Regions from separate parts of the Paenibacillus sp. SAF-068 genome, predicted to be linked through region 2. Evidence: predicted binding sites of a transcription regulator. Region 2 holds the regulator's gene; the other holds the start of a gene.
The links. Region 2 encodes NrdR, which represses ribonucleotide reductase genes. Its sites were predicted from a motif close to AACACNATATATNGTGTT; they were not measured.

Region 1 (8,193 bases), on a different contig from region 2:
GCCAGGTGCGCCAAATCAAGGTTTATCATCTGATCATGATTTAAGGCAGAGTAATACTTAATGCATTCAACAGATCAGCCTGTCTAACCGGCTTGGTCAGAACAGCATCAAAAGCTTCTGCTTCGTGCAATTCAATATGCATCCCATAAGGAATAAGGACAAGGACAGGCAGATTCTCGGTTCCCTGCTTCAGCTCATGTACAAAATCAACTGCTCCGCCCTCCAGAAGGCCCATATCCACAACGGCTACATCCGGCTTGAGTCCTTCCTTGATCCAATCATGCGCTAATGTCAACCCTGAGGTCATGTGTACATCCATCTCCCACCTGCGCATCAGGGAAGAGACGCCTTGCAGAATGTCAGGGTCTTTGACAAGCAGGACCTTGCTGCCTTTTAACCTTTGCTGAACACTTGCCAGTTGAGGTAACTCCCAATATCTGCGCAACGGAAGGGAGATGTTGAATTCCGTCTCGTTTTCCTTCACACTGCTCACCTGTATGCGGCCATGCATGAGGATGGCAAGATTCTGGCTTACAGCCAAACCCAGATTGCTTCCAATCAGTTTTTGAATATTGAAATTTTCGTCTTGGCTCAAGGTTGGGGTCTTCTTGTCCGATAACATCTGACCCGTGTACTTCACCCTGAGCTGAAGGGTACCGGTCTCCTCAGATTCTTCTCCGTTCACTACTGCTGTGATCAGAACCGAACCTTCACGCGTTGAATCCAGAGCATATTGGATGACATGTGCAAGCAACTGTCCAATCTTGACTTCATCACCCACGAACACTTGGGACACATTCAGTTCAAGATTTAGTCCCAGCTCAATGTTCTTGCCCGTCGCAATTCCGGCATAGAGATACACGGTATTCTCAATGGTGCCAACGAGATCGAACGGATCATCATGTATAACCGTTCTACCTGCTTCATTGATATTGAAATTCATCATATTATTCAGCAGGGAGAGTAGAATATTGCCGCTCGTCTCAATCATATTCACATATTCCGACTGCTCCTCCGACATATCCGGAGTGCGCATCAGATCTGTCAGTCCCAGAATACCGTTCAGTGGATTGCGAATCTCGTGACTCATTAGCTTGAGCATCTGCGCTTTGGTCATGGCCTCCGATTCGGCACGTTCTTTCTCTGCCTGGAGTTGTTCTTGGATTTGTTCCGAATGACTCAACTTTCGCTCCTGAACATGCAACGTGCTTTCCAGATCCACAACATAGCCCAGGAATACAGCCATCGCGTTCAGTGTCTTCATGTCCGTTTCGCTGATCACATAACCAGGATCATCCATTAGACATATCGTTCCGAATGCCTCACCAGATCTTCTCATGATCGGTACGCCCACGAAGAAACGATTCCCAAGCCCGCTCGTAACGTTCATGGAACGTGTCATTGGGTTTTCACATGTGTCCTGGATGGTAAGAATACTGCTTTTGTCTCTTAATACCAGACTGCAATATGATTCGTTAAAAGAAAGCACACTGCCCTTCACAATCAACTCTTCCGTACGGTTAAAGGCCTCCAAAATGACATTGGTCACCCCGTCATTTGTGGCAACAAAGATGGTATTGACCTTCAATATACCGCTTAATACGTCTACGATATGGGCCGCTGCTTCCTTTATATCTTCATAGAAGCCTCTCGTAATGCCTTCTGCCGTTCCCATGATTCACCCCTCTTATCTTAGCTGCACTTTCAAATCTGTATATCAGAACGTTTAATCACGTACAGGGGTTCATCAACAATCCGAATAGCTGTCACAATCTATACTTATATGATTAACACCGTAGAAGTAAAAGAGAATCATACTCCCTGCCCATGGCCCGTTTTTGGACAATTGCAGGTCTTAAACTGATGACTTAACTACGGAAAATGGTTTGCAAATCGCCTTTTCAGATTGGTTACAGTCCATCTTGTCTCAGTTCGATTATTATCCTTGCAGGATAACTAGAAATTATACGCTTCTACTCAGACTTTGGGAACCTTTATCCACAGCAAGTAAAGGAAAGTCCACTTTGCCCACTAAGGGGTGTGACCATTATCACACCCAAAAAACCACATATAGTTTATAAATGGATAATATAAATCTACATATAGTATTTAACGTGAATTGAATGATATTCAAAATCATTTTAGGAGGAAACTTACATGAACATGCTTGAGTATGCCACTCCACCGGCATCCGATCTATTATCCGACCTGGGAAGACGAATTATTGGCGCAGAAGACGCCGATACGCTGAGGGAAAATGCGAATCTGAACGGGGACTCCTTCAGCGGAAAAATGAGCAGGCTCGGTTCGGAGACCGCCAAGTGGCATGCTCTACGTCATGTGTTGCCGGAAGAGCTTGCCCAAGCTGTGGAGAACGGGGATCTGTATGTTCATGATCTGGATCAGTATGCCCTTGGAACAACCAACTGCATCTTTATCCCGTTTGACCGTCTTCTTGCCACGGGTTTCAATACAGGCAACGGATCGGTTCGCACACCTCAGACGATCATGTCTGCCATGGCTTTGGTTGCGATCATCTTCCAATCCCAGCAGAACAGTCAGTATGGCGGGGTATCGGCCAATAAGATTGACTGGGATTTGGCCCCTTATGTACAGCGATCGTTCCGCAAACATTATCGCAAAGGGCAACGCCTCTTTGGTGAGCATGTCTTGCTTGAAGATGAACAGCTTTATCTGGACAGCATCGAAGCGAAGAACCAGTGCCCACGAGCATATGCATTCGCCTATGAGGAGACTGAACTGGAGACAGGACAAGCTGCTGAATCACTGATTCACAACTTGAATACGATGAGCAGCCGGGCGGGTGGCCAGATTCCATTCACATCACTGAATTATGGATTATGTACTTCTGCGGAAGGACGGTTGATATCACGTTCATTGCTCGAAGCAACGATTCGTGGCCTGGGCAACGGGGAAACACCCGTGTTCCCTCAACATATTTTCCAATGTAAACAGGGGATCAATCAGGCTCAAGGAGAGCCGAACTATGACTTGTTCCGCCTCGCAGTCACCTGTTCATCCCGGCGGATGTATCCTAACTTTGTCAATGTGGATGCCTCTTTCAATCTGCCTTATTATCATCCGGAAGATCCGGATACGATTATCGCAACTATGGGATGCCGCACACGTACACTGGCTGACCGATTTGGCCGCAATCGTCAAAGCGGTAAAGGAAATCTGTCCTTCAACACCATTAATCTGGTCAAGCTGGGTATCCGGTTTGGCATCTGCCAAGGTGCCAGAGCTGTTGCGGATCGGGCTGGATTCTACACTGCTTTGGAATCCGTGATGCATAATGCCGCTTCTGGTCTGCTGCATCGCTACCGCATTCAGACAGCACAGCCTGCCAAGGCATCGGACTTCATGATGCGCGAGGGTGTATGGGAAGGTGGAGAACAGCTTGCCCCAAGCGAGCCCGTTGCCGATCTATTAAAGCACGGAACGTTATCCCTTGGTTTTATCGGTCTCGCTGAATGCATGACAGCTCTCTATGGACGCCATCATGGGCAGGACCCTCATGTACATCGCGAAGCGCTCAACGTTATTCGGACCATGCGAGAGTTCTGTGACCGGATGAGCGAGCAGCATAACCTGAATATCACCCTGTTTGCCACACCTGCGGAAGGGTTATCCGGCAAATTCACGAAGATCGACAGAGAACGTTATGGCCTCATTCCAGGAGTTAATGATCGGGAGTATTATACGAACTCATTCCATATCCCGGTCTATCATACCCTTCCAGCTTATCGGAAGATTGAACTGGAGGCCCCGTTCCATACGTTATGCAATGCAGGCGCAATCTCCTATGTGGAGCTGGACGGTAACGTTCGAGCCAACACCACAGCTTTCCTGCGAATCGTGCAATATGCACTGGCGCAGGATATCGGTTATTTTTCCATTAACCATCCCATTGATCGCTGTCCTGCATGTGGTTATGAAGGGGTTATCGGGGATGTATGCCCACATTGTGAAGTTCATGAGGACCATGTACACTTCCAGCGGTTACGCCGTGTAACGGGCTATCTGACCGGAGATTACAAAGTCCGCTTCAATGCTGCGAAGCAGGCCGAAGTACGGGATCGGGTGAAACACCGGTGAATCTGTATGGATACATTCCCGAATCGGTCAATGAAGGGACAGGTCTGCGTGCCGTGTTGTTCATCAGCGGATGTCGCCACGCCTGTCCGGGCTGCTTCAGTCCGGATTCGTGGAGCTTTCGAGCGGGTGAGCCCTTTACAGAGGAGCGGCAGCAGCAAATTCTGTATGAAGTGACGACCCATCCGTTGCTGGATGGCGTTACGTTATGTGGCGGGGATCCCTTTTTCTCGGCAGCAGAATGTACGTCATGGGTTCAGCAGCTCCGCACTGCACGTCCTGATCTGACGGTATGGGCCTACACGGGATTCGAATATGAAGAACTGGTCACCGATCCTGCAAGAGCAGAACTTGCCCGATTGTGCGACGTCATTATTGACGGGCGATATGTTGAAGCAGAGCGTGATGTCTCCCTGCCCTTCCGCGGAAGTCGGAATCAACGTTTGATTGATGTTAATGCAACACGAGCCACTCGAACTATCGTTACGATGCAGCTTAGTACGTCCTAAACATTAATTGTACTCCCCTCCCCAATTATTAAGACATGAGTCCCCCGGCGGACTCGTGTCTTTTTGGCGTATAGCGGCCTTGTATGTAGAATATGTTTTATCCAATCTCGCTACTTCCTTCTCTATTGCATGATGATATATTATATAGGTAGTTATTATTTTAGCATTTAAAAATTAGACCGTTTACATAAGGTAACCAGGGAGGAATCATCTTTTATATGGATATTGTTCAAGCATTAATTACATGTATGCCTTTCTTTCGAGATACGATTCGTCAGGATGTAACCCTTTCCGTTATTGATCATGAAAAATTCTTATATTTCTCAGCAGGGGAATCGTTAAAACAACTGAATTATCAACCTGGAGACCCTCTGTTGGATGGAAATCGAAATTTTGCTGATCTCAACGGCGGTACAGTCAAACGCTTCGATCACTACCCTAAAGATTTATTCGGTGTTCCGTTTGACGTGGCTTTTATCCCCATTAAAAATGAGCAAGGTGAAGTCATCGCCCTGTTCAATCTCCTCTACAGTATGGATGACCAGGACCAGCTGCAACAGCTCATGGATGCTACCGAGAATTTGACCAACCAATTAATTGACAGTGTACAGCACGTGGCCGCACACTCTGAGGAACTCAGTGCCACAACCGAAGAGATTCGGAACAACTCCAAACAAGCCGTACAGAAATCAGGAAATGTAACTCAAGTCGCCAGCTTCATTCGTGAAATCTCCGAACAAACCAATCTGCTTGGATTGAATGCAGCCATTGAAGCTGCTCGTGTCGGTGAAGCAGGTGCAGGTTTTGGCGTTGTTGCCAAAGAAATTCGCAAACTGTCTGTGGATACCAAAGAAGCAACGGCCCGTATTGAAGATTCTCTTCTCTCGGTCCGGCAATCCATACAAGGCATGGAGAATGAACTTGGTGAGATCACTGCGAGTTCTCAAGAACAGGCCGAACTGGTTAACAATTTTATGAGCACAATTGAGCAATTGAATGAAACCAACCAACAATTGAAGCAATTTGTGCAAAAAATGATTTCATTTGACGGAAAATAAAAAGACGTGAGATGGCAAAGCATATTGGGGATTTATGCAAAATGCTCATCAAACAACAAACAAAAGCCTCCGAATGCACTCGGAGGCTTTTTCATGAGCTATTAGACTTAACGAATCTCGAAGTGACTGATACGTACACCTGCAGACAGCACAATGTATACATCCTGTGCACCTGATCCACCCGTGAGTTCAGCCTTAACAGTAGACCACTGCTGGGCGTCACCTTGTGCCAGTTCCACACGTCCTGCGACCGCACCATCCGGTGAGCCAAGTCGCACTTCCAACACAGCGCCTGCTTGTTCTGCGGAGACACGTGCTTCAATTGCTGCTGCTCCACTACCCAAATCGGCATCTTTGAAGGCAATCCATCCTTGTTCTCCAACTACACGGACAGCACTGCCGCCCTCTTTGCTCTCATCCAGGTCAACACCCAGGTAAGCATCATAATTCTCGGCACGGGTAGCCACACCCAGATTACGAGCTGGGATCGTCTCTCCTTCTACCGTCAGGTCTGCAACCAGCTGAACATCGGAGGATGACTTGGCCACCATAATGGAGTAAGTTCCACTTTCCACGACATATCGATCCCGAGTTACATCCCAGATTGCCAGTTCTTGAACAGGCAAGGTGAAGCTGACCTTCACTGTAGCTCCCGCTTCGATATGAAGACGACGGAATCCTTTTAACGTTTTGAGGGGACGTTTCACCCGTGATTTGCCTGCACGAACATACAACTGTACAACCTCGTCGCTTGCGATTGAACCAGTATTCGTCACATCCACAGTTACCGTGATGGTGCCATCCGTACCCGTTTGTGCAGGACTTAACGCCAGATTACTGTATTTAAATGTTGCATACGTCAGACCATGTCCAAACGGATACAGTACATTGCCTTCAAAATATTGATACGTCCGACCGGATTGAATGATATCGTAATCCTTGATGTCGGTCAGTTGATCTGCCGATTGTACCCACGTCATGTTCAGACGGCCTGCTGGTGCATAGTCGCCATACAATACATCAGCTACTGCGTTACCCAGTTCCTGTCCTGCGTGTGAAGTATACAATACTGCGGGGATGTTCTCCTGAACCCAGTTGGATGTGAACGGATAACTTCCCACGATGACAACTACCGTGCTCGGGTTCGCAGCATAGACTGCCTCAACCAGACGTTGCTGGGATTCGGCCAGATCCAGACTTGGACGGTCGATCTCCTCTTTCCCATTGACAAGCGGATTGTTACCGACAAAGACAATTGCCGTTTCTGCAGCCTTGGCAGCTGCTACCGCTTCCTCAAGTCCGTTCACAACCACATCCTGCTTGAATGTTTCTGTGGCACCGAAAGTCTTCAGTTCTTCGGACACTGCGAATGCATCGTTTCCACCATTAGGTGCAGTCACCGTTTTGCCATTCCATGTAGTCAGACCTACACTGCCATCCTGTTGTGGCAACAGATGGAATACTTCCTTCACGAACCAGCCATACACTTCATCTGCCGATGCCGTTACAGTCTCTTCATCTGTCGTCAGATATTTGCCGTTGCTTTCGGCCTGCAAGGTATAACTTCCGAAGCCCCAGTCGGACACCATAAATGTCTCCGCTTCTCCCGAAGCAACAACAGGTGATTTCTCACCATCCGCCAGTCCAATCTTCTTCCCGTTGGCCACGGAAGTTAACGTAATCCGGTCATTTCCATCCTTGAACGCCACGTTATCGCTGCCTACTTTGCCACGGATCGCCTCAAGCGGGGATACGTTATACGGCATGGTGCCTGCATACCAGTCACGATAGACGGTTCCGCCCAATTGACCAATGACAGCCACTCTACCAGCTTTTGTTTTGTCCAGCGGGAGCGTGCCTTTGTCGTTTTTGAGCAATACCACTTGTTCTCTCGCAGCTCGAAGCGACAGTTCTTTTGCTTTCTCCGTCATCATGGACTCTTCACCGATCGCAGCGTACGGGTTGCCTTCTTCCGGATCGAACTCGCCCAGACGGAAGCGTACACGGAACGTATTGAACAGTGCCTTGTCGATATCATCCATGGTAAGTGTACCTTGTTCCAACCCTTCACGCAGTGCCTGTTTGGACAGCTCAGCATCATCGGTGATGCTATCAATTCCTGCCTTCACGGACTCCACCGTACCCGGAGTGTGGGAATCATAGTATTTATGATCGTTCTTGATACCCATTACATCGCCTGCATCACTGACAATGAAACCATCCATGCCCCATTCGCCTTTGACAATCTCGTTCACAAATGGATGCAACAACGCTGGCGTACCATTAATGGAGTTGTACGCAGTCATCATGGACTGTGCACCGCCTTCTTTGAATGGCTTCTCGAACGCCTTCAGATAATATTCACGCATGTTGCGCGGGTCAATGCTGGAAGAACCGCTTCCGCGATCCACTTCGTTATTGTTCGCGAGGAAATGCTTCAAGGTAGCGACCGCTTTGTAATATTTGGGATGGTCGCCCTGAATTCCTTTGACCAATGCTGTCGTCAGCTC
Region 2 (8,193 bases):
CATTGACCTTCGTACTGTGACGTAGAGGTGCCTGATACGCCTACCTCTGTCGTCCAAGGCTGGTCAACATTATTGCGATCTGTAAATACGGACTTAAAATCACCGCTTGGGTTGGATGGATTAAACATCCAGTAATTCGTTGGCAATTTATTATCAGCTGCTGGCGTACCGTAGAATAATGCGGAGTAGTTTCCGCTCCCCGTGTTACTCTTGATCCATACAGAAATCGTTGTATTTTCTTGATGATCAAACAAACCCGTCGGAAGCTGGACGTAGTTCGTATTACTATCGGTCCCTCCAGGTAGAGTAAGACCATCAGCATACGTAATGTTTCCTACAGCTGTTCCATGCTTGCCATGACCTGATTGATCCAATACATCCTCAAGCAGTGGATAATGCGCCAACATCGTTGGTGTTATTGTTTCCGCTGAAGCTTGATTGCTGAATGGCATACCCAAACTAAAACAGCTACTGAAGGTCAAAAGTAAAACCAAAGTTATGCTCGTCATTCGCTTTCGCATAGCATTCTTCCCCTCGTTTAATTTTCAGAAGCACACAAATCCATAGCTCACATGCAAAACAAGACCTACCTCACTCAAGGAGCTAAACCTTCCTCACCAAAATGAATACGCTTACATTCATTCTCATATTACGTGTTCAGATATTTCAATTCAATGTACTATCATGTTAATAATGTGGACTTTTTTATTGCAATCTGAAATTAATGCAGAATGCAACACCATTTTTATACTTCAAAGTAATCGTTTTCATTTTCGAATATACGCTAGGTTTAAATTAAAGGATTGCAGCCCTGATAAACATAATATATATAGTTGGGCGCTTGTAAAACGATTCCAAATATGGTGCAGGTTAACCTATGAGCGCACCAGATCAAAAAATAAGGAGGATTGCATCTATGCCAAAACAATTAAGAAAAATGCTCGCGCTCCTTTGCTGCTTGGTCATGGTGGCTTCGCTAATGCCTACCAGCTATGCTGCCGCCACTGACAACATCGAGAACGCAGAAGCGAATGAAACACCCACCGCCATGTTTGGAACTCCCGAACTCGGGTCAAACGATCCCCTCTGGGACCAAACCATGGAGCATCACATCAATAAAAGCACGGTACCCACCGACCCCAGACCTCATGCCATGGGTACAGCCAGAATCCTTTGGGATCATGACTACCTGTATGCTCGTGTAGTTGTGAATGACAATAATCTATATCAGGGAGCTGGCGCAGATCACCGGTATGACAGCCTGGAGTTTTATGTTGGCACCGGAACCGGAGGCTCGAACCAATGGCGCGTCAGTGCGACGGGCGTGTTTTCAGGGCAGGCCGCTCCAGGCAGGGCTACATGGACCCAGATTACGGAAACCGGATACATCGTGGAGATGAGAATACCCAAAAGAAATTTGACCTTTGAGGAGGGAAAGCTCACTTTTGAGGTTTACATCAATAACTCGACGGAAAATGGAGCTGACCGCTATGAAGTCGTTTCCTCTTTTGGAATTCCGGACGCGGCTTATACCAGCTCTGATTCATTTACAGACAGCCTGCAGCTCATTTCAGCCAATGAAGTGGACACCAGATTTTCAATCACCGCCACTGCGGGACCGGGCGGCTCAATCATGTCGAACCCACCCGGTGATGTTCTGAGAGTAGATCGGGGCTCTAACAAAGACATTACGTTCACCCCCGATTACGGCAAAATTGTGGATACTGTAACGGTAGACGGCGAGACCGTGACTCTATCTGCTGGCACGTATACCTTTTCAAATATTGAGGCTAACCATACTATTCATGTGACATTCAAAAACGATCCGGATGCGGGCATACTTCCCTTTATCGTATGGAATGACAACTTCGCCAGTGGCGAGTACACAACGGCTGTTATCATTGATTTAGGCGAGGGGAAGGCAGTGTTAGGCTCCGCGCTTAATCCGGACTTGTTAGCCTTATCGGCTAGGAATACGACCCTGAACGGTGAAGCAGTGACCTTTGAAGGACCACGCAAAATTACAAGGGTTTACGCTAATGACGAGCCTAAGGTACTCGGCTATGTGGGGCAGGTTAGCAACTCACCAGATTATCAGGACGGTCTGGCGAGCGGTCGTTACATCGTCGTTGAGTCTGAGTTTTATTCAGAGAGCGGCGGCAATACAACGCTGGATGGCAGCAGTAACTCGACAAAGCAGGTTTACACTATTGTCCAAAAAGGCGAAATCGTACTGACAGAAGGCAATCCGCTTCACAACGTGGTTTTTGAACAGGAAAAGGTTGTGAATCCAATCCTCGATAAGTTCACAACTTTCACGGACAATTTGGTCAATCGCTCGCTCTACCTTCATAAGGGTGAAGACGGTAACGTGATGAAAGGATTGCCGCTGTATGTTTATACTCACGGCATGTCACGCGGCGGCACAAATGCTGCGGCAGACCAAAAAGCGGCCATGAAATCCGCCAACGGCTCAGTCGCTCTAATGAAAAAGATGGAGCAAAATCCCGATAAGTATGCCAGCCATGTACTGAACATTTCCTATAATGGCGTATCTGTGCCCTCAACAGAAAATGTTAAGAAGGTCATAGACGCCCTGATTGCCAGCGGTGAAGTAGACCCTAACCGTGTTTACGCAGCAGGCTTCTCCTGGGGCGGTCAGTATACGAACAACCTAGTTAATAGCTATCCCGGCTTTTTCGCCGCAGCCGCCCCTATGGCCCCGGTAAGCGGTTCACCGAACGCGAAGGACAATGATGCTCACAACAACCTGGCCTATTGGATGTTTTTAAATGCTCATAATGTTGGAAGCTACCAGACTAACCTCAATAACTTTATCAATAACAATATGCCGAAAATGATCAACGCGAGGGCTTCGCGCTTTGAGAGTAATGAGGCACTTACGTGGCCCTACAATCAGTTTGATCAGCCGAATCTGAGGCCGAATCCAGCCAACACACCTGTTCTGGCTGATTATATAGCGCATGAAGTTGAAGCGGCGGTTCTTTATAACCAGATCACTATGGGAACTTGGAGTATAGCACCTACGGCGCAGTCCTCTAACTTGCCAGCTTGGAACAACGACTACACAGATGTATTTGATTGGATGTTCGCGCAGAGAAAACCGGTCGTACCCGATACGCCGAGCAGCTTCAAGGCGACAGCAGGTGACGGTCAGGTCACATTGAGCTGGACTACTCCTGCTGACGATGGTGGCAGCGCGATATTGGGCTACAAGGTATGGTATGGCAATATAACACCGATTACATTGGATGCGGCGAAGAACAAGTATACCTTCAACAACCTGACAAACGGCCAAAGCTACAGCTTCAAGATCGTTGCGGTGAACGCCAAGGGAGACGGCGCGGAGATCAGTGTGACGGCGATGCCGACGAAGACGACGACTCCTACCGTACCTGGTTCTGGTGGTACTACAGGCAATACGGGCAACACCGGTAATACAAGCAACGGTGGTAGTACACAAAACACCAACAATACGGGCATCGGGACAGACCCTGGAACTTCAAAATCGACCTACACAGTAAATACACCAAAGGATAAGCCCGCGATAACAGACAAAAACGGCAACACCACTCTACCCGGTGGCGGCGAAATTGCGACCAAAGGCGGGACGAAGATTAAGGTACCCGAAGGCACAACGATAGACTCATACGGTAAGGTGACCATTCCGGCGGACAAGAGCGCCCACGTGGAGCTCCCTAGCAGCAACAGCACAGTGACCATCTCGGGCGGCTCGACGATCGCGAGCGACGGTACGATCACAATAGGCGGCAAAGACGCGCATGTGAATCTGCCAAACGGTAATCAAGTGCATATCCACGGGGGATCGAAGATACGGAGTAGCGGCGCGGTTGTGGTAGGACTGAGCGGCGCAAGAGTAAGCTTAGACAACGGCTTGTCGCTGAACATACGTGAGGGTACGGAGCTGTCGTTCGATGACGCCACCCCAATCGGCTTCCTGGTGGTATCGGGCAACCCTTTCAGGGATGCCAACATAAACGACTGGTTCTACAACGATATCAATTTCGCCTACACATACGATCTTTTCAAAGGTACGACGTCTACGACGTTCTCACCGGGCACCGCAATGACGCGTGCAATGTTCGTGCAAGTATTGACCAATCTGGAGAACGTAAACCTCTCCAGCTATACGGGTTCCCGCTTTAGTGACGTGACGGACGGACAGTGGTACACGGCAGCAGCCGAGTGGGCGGCCGAAAAAGGCATAATCAACGGTACAAACGCAGACCTGTTTGACCCCAATTCACCGATGACACGCGAGCAAATGCTCGTGATACTGTACAACTATATGAAGTACAAAGGCTATGAGATACCTGAAAGCCACTATAAATCCTTCACGGACGAGAGTGAGATTAGCTCCTGGGCATTGGAGGCCGTTCAGGCGCTACAAGGCATGGGCATTGTATTAGGCAAGACGGACAACTTTTTTGCTCCCAAAGCCACTGCCACCCGCGCCGAAGTAGCTACTATCTTTGTAAGATTCGTCGAGTATCTGGTTAACTGAAAGCGTATACAGGAAAATGGAGACCCTTGCGGCTGGACAATATCCAGCCGGAAGGGTCTCCTTGTTTTCAAACTGCACTTTTTTGACAACTCTACAGTCAGGATTTAGAACCTTGTTTTTCACATCTAGAATATTCGTCCCCAAGCTCGTCCCCAAGTCCAAAATTCTACTTCATTAATTCAGTCAGTGAATCAAAAAAACACTAAAAAAACTTTCACTGTGACCATTCGTGTGACCACGACGATAAGAACAAAGCATTTTCTCATAGCAAAAACCCGTCAAACACTAGGAAAGCCTTGTGTTTAGCGGGTTCTTTAGTTATGGAGCCTAGGGGGATCGAACCCCTGACCTCATCGCTGCCAGCGATGCGCTCTCCCAGCTGAGCTAAGGCCCCGGGATATGAAATAGATAACTTGTCCAACACTGCTAACGTTCCACAGGCGACTCCTATATCATATAAAATCCAGCTTTCGCTGTCAATCACTTTTTCAAGATCCAAAGTGATTGGAGAAGAACAACCGATTTCACTGGCACACATGGACTGGAACTCCAGACTGCTCTTCTCCCTTTCCCACTTCACTAATCCTCCAGATCGTCTTTGGACAACAGGGATTTCAGTTCTTTCATGAACATATTGATATCTTTGAACTGGCGATATACCGACGCGAAACGAACATATGCCACTTCATCGACTGGAAACAACTGTTCCATCAATAGCTCGCCAATCTGGCGGCTCTCCACTTCAGCTTCAGCTGTATTACGCAGCGATTTCTCCACTTCAGATACCATCATCTCCAGCGTCTCAACGGAGACTGGACGTTTCTCACAGGCACGAATAAGCCCGCGGAGAATCTTGTCCCGGCTAAACTCTTCCCGGCTGCCATCTTTCTTAATAACGATCAGTGGAGTCTCCTCAATCATCTCAAACGTTGTAAATCTTCGGGCACACTGCTCACACTCACGGCGACGACGAATGGATTTTGCTTCGTTGGCCGGACGCGAATCAAGCACTTTGGTACCCATATAACCGCAATAAGGACACTTCAAATCAGATCACTTCCCACGTTTTACTTTTTACCACATATTCCCTGTCTTGATTTTGTAATGAAAAATGCATTGCCGAGACATAATACTTTTACCAACTCACGAGGAGGTGAACAGCAATGGCACAAAGCAACGGTAACTCCAACAACCTGGTGGTAACTAAAGCTTCCGCAGCACTCGAGCAAATGAAATATGAAGTTGCTCAAGAACTCGGAATCAGCATTCCACAAGACGGATACCAAGGTAACATGACTTCTTACGAGAACGGTTCGATCGGTGGATACATCACGAAGCGTCTGGTAACAATTGCAGAACAGCAATTGGCAGGTCAATACCAATAATATCTGCATCGTAACGTAATACGCTACACAGAGGAGCATGGAGCGGCCGGTGAATAACCGGCCTGCTCTGTGCTTCTACTTATATATACTCAGAACGTATTATAGATCTTTACATACTGATTATAATAGTAAATAACCCTTTGTACATAGTGACGCGTCTCACCAAACGGAATATCCTTCACCGTATCGATCGAGCCATCCCATACACCATCTCTAAGCCAACTATTTACCTTGCCTGGACCTGCATTATAGGCAGCGATCATGACCACTTCATTGCCCTCAAATTGATCGGACAGATTACGCAGATACCATGTGCCTAATTGAATATTTCGTTCAGGCTCATGCTTTAATTCATCCAGCGAAGTTTCGGGAATTTTGGCTTGCTCCAGTATCCAATTGGCCGTGTCCGGCATCAGTTGCATGAGCCCGATGGCACCGCGTTTGGATTCCTTGCTTGTCTTGAAATTGGTCTCCACCTTAATGATCGAAGCAATCAGAAACGGATCAACCTCATAACTCTGAGACTGGGCACGAATCTCTTCCTTATAATGGATCGGATAGAACCATGCCATCCAGTTTGTATTCAGAAACAACACCAATACAAAGGACACAAACATCAACAGCAGTACTCGTTTCTTGCGCAATATTCTCATAACAAACCCTTACGCTGTAGATATGAGTCAATTTGCTGCTCCGTCTCAGTCCATAAACCACTGTTGTCAATTACAATATCTGCCAGCTTCTTTTTGCGCTCAATATCCATCTGTACATCCATCCGGGCCTCAGCCTGTTCTGCAGTCATTCCATCCCGACTCATCAAGCGATCGCGTTGGACCGATCTGGGAACATAAACAACCATAACTTCCTCGAAACCCTCTTCCAGACCCGACTCGTACAGCAAAGGAATATCAGATACCACAAGTTTATCCGGATGTTGCACCCGGTATGCGGCAGCCCGTTCACGCATCTCTCGACGGATCGCCGGATGTGTGATCGCCTCTAATGCCTTTCGTTCCTCAGGTTGTTTGAAAACAATACTTCCAAGCTTTTTCCGATCCAGTGTTCCATCTTCATTCAGTATGGCTTGTCCGAACCGCTTAACAGCGGCGGCCAACACGGGATGCCCGGGCATCATAACTTCCCGGGCAATAACGTCTGCATCGATGAGCAACGCTCCCTTACTGGCGAGATAGGCGGAAACACTGCTTTTGCCTGTCGCGATCCCGCCGGTTAAGCCTATATTCATCGTTTCACCTCATAACAGCTTCATTATTCCCATAATCATTAACAATAGTGCTGGCAATACAGAGAGTCTTCGCATCCAGCGCAGCGCTGAGAATCGCAGACCAACCTTCATGCCGAGTGACAGAAATGCCCCACTAAACAGTGCAATAATGAGTGCTGTCCATAGTGTAGGGAATCCCAAAAGCGCTGCTCCCAAACCTGCTCCAAACGCATCGAGAGACAAGGCAATACCAAGCCACATCGCTTCCTGGGCCGATATGCTCCCCGAGTTATCCATATCGGCCTTGGAGGGACTGCGAAGAATCTGAATGACAACACCCAGCTTACGCAGCTCCAGTGTAAATACCATGCGTTCCAGCGAACCGCCTGAAGCCGACTGCTCCAGATCCAGGGCAAGCACCTGATTCCGGCCTTTTGAATCCGTCAGTGTCTCTTGAGTTTCACCAACACCAGTTACCTTTGTTTCTGCTCCCTCACCCGATCTAGTGTCTGTTTCCTGCTGTTCTTTGCCTTGCTTTCGAATAAGTTGCAACAGTGACCATGCACCAATGCCAATCAATATAACGGCTCCCACAATAGAAGCGATATCCGGTGACACCACATGGGACAACAGCACACCAACTTGCATCGACAAGGCAATAACCAATCCCGAACAGATCGAAATAACAGCGATAGATAACAGGGGAATCTTAGTCCTCCGTAACCCATATGTAATCCCGACTCCAAAACCATCTAAACTAAGCGCCAAAGCAAGCGCCAGCAATGAAATAAAATGATGCAGCACCCCGGATTCCTCCTCTGTGCGGTACTCGTGCCAACTGAAGATGCCAGTATGGGTATACGCCCGCTTATTTCTGCCATATCAGTATATGGAGGGAGGAATCCAAGGGTGCTATGATTTCATCATTTCGTTCATTCAGTTCATGTTCAGCGGCTGACAGTTCGGACAAAAATGCGTACCACGGCCACCTACCACCGTTTTTTCGATTAACGTACCACATGTTGCACAAGGCTCTG

Region 1: the regulator NrdR is predicted to act here: its motif matches at 2,093-2,110, upstream of ACTHPG_RS20080 (anaerobic ribonucleoside triphosphate reductase).

Annotation. Positions count from the first base shown of each region.
Region 1 is NZ_JBQCJX010000003.1:524,472-532,664, reverse strand. Features, by position in the region: gene ACTHPG_RS20085 (histidine kinase dimerization/phospho-acceptor domain-containing protein) at 41-1,675, opposite strand; gene ACTHPG_RS20080 (anaerobic ribonucleoside triphosphate reductase) at 2,158-4,119, shown strand; gene nrdG (anaerobic ribonucleoside-triphosphate reductase activating protein) at 4,116-4,625, shown strand; gene ACTHPG_RS20070 (methyl-accepting chemotaxis protein) at 4,844-5,683, shown strand; gene ACTHPG_RS20065 (glycoside hydrolase family 3 C-terminal domain-containing protein) at 5,791-8,193, opposite strand, start outside.
Region 2 is NZ_JBQCJX010000001.1:1,081,570-1,089,762, reverse strand. Features, by position in the region: gene ACTHPG_RS04870 (immunoglobulin-like domain-containing protein) at 1-521, opposite strand, end outside; gene ACTHPG_RS04865 (S-layer homology domain-containing protein) at 917-4,546, shown strand; tRNA gene ACTHPG_RS04860 (tRNA-Ala) at 4,868-4,940, opposite strand; gene nrdR (transcriptional regulator NrdR) at 5,126-5,593, opposite strand; gene ACTHPG_RS04850 (alpha/beta-type small acid-soluble spore protein) at 5,710-5,931, shown strand; gene ACTHPG_RS04845 (lytic transglycosylase domain-containing protein) at 6,021-6,584, opposite strand; gene coaE (dephospho-CoA kinase) at 6,581-7,177, opposite strand; gene ACTHPG_RS04835 (manganese efflux pump) at 7,187-7,960, opposite strand; gene mutM (DNA-formamidopyrimidine glycosylase) at 8,093-8,193, opposite strand, start outside.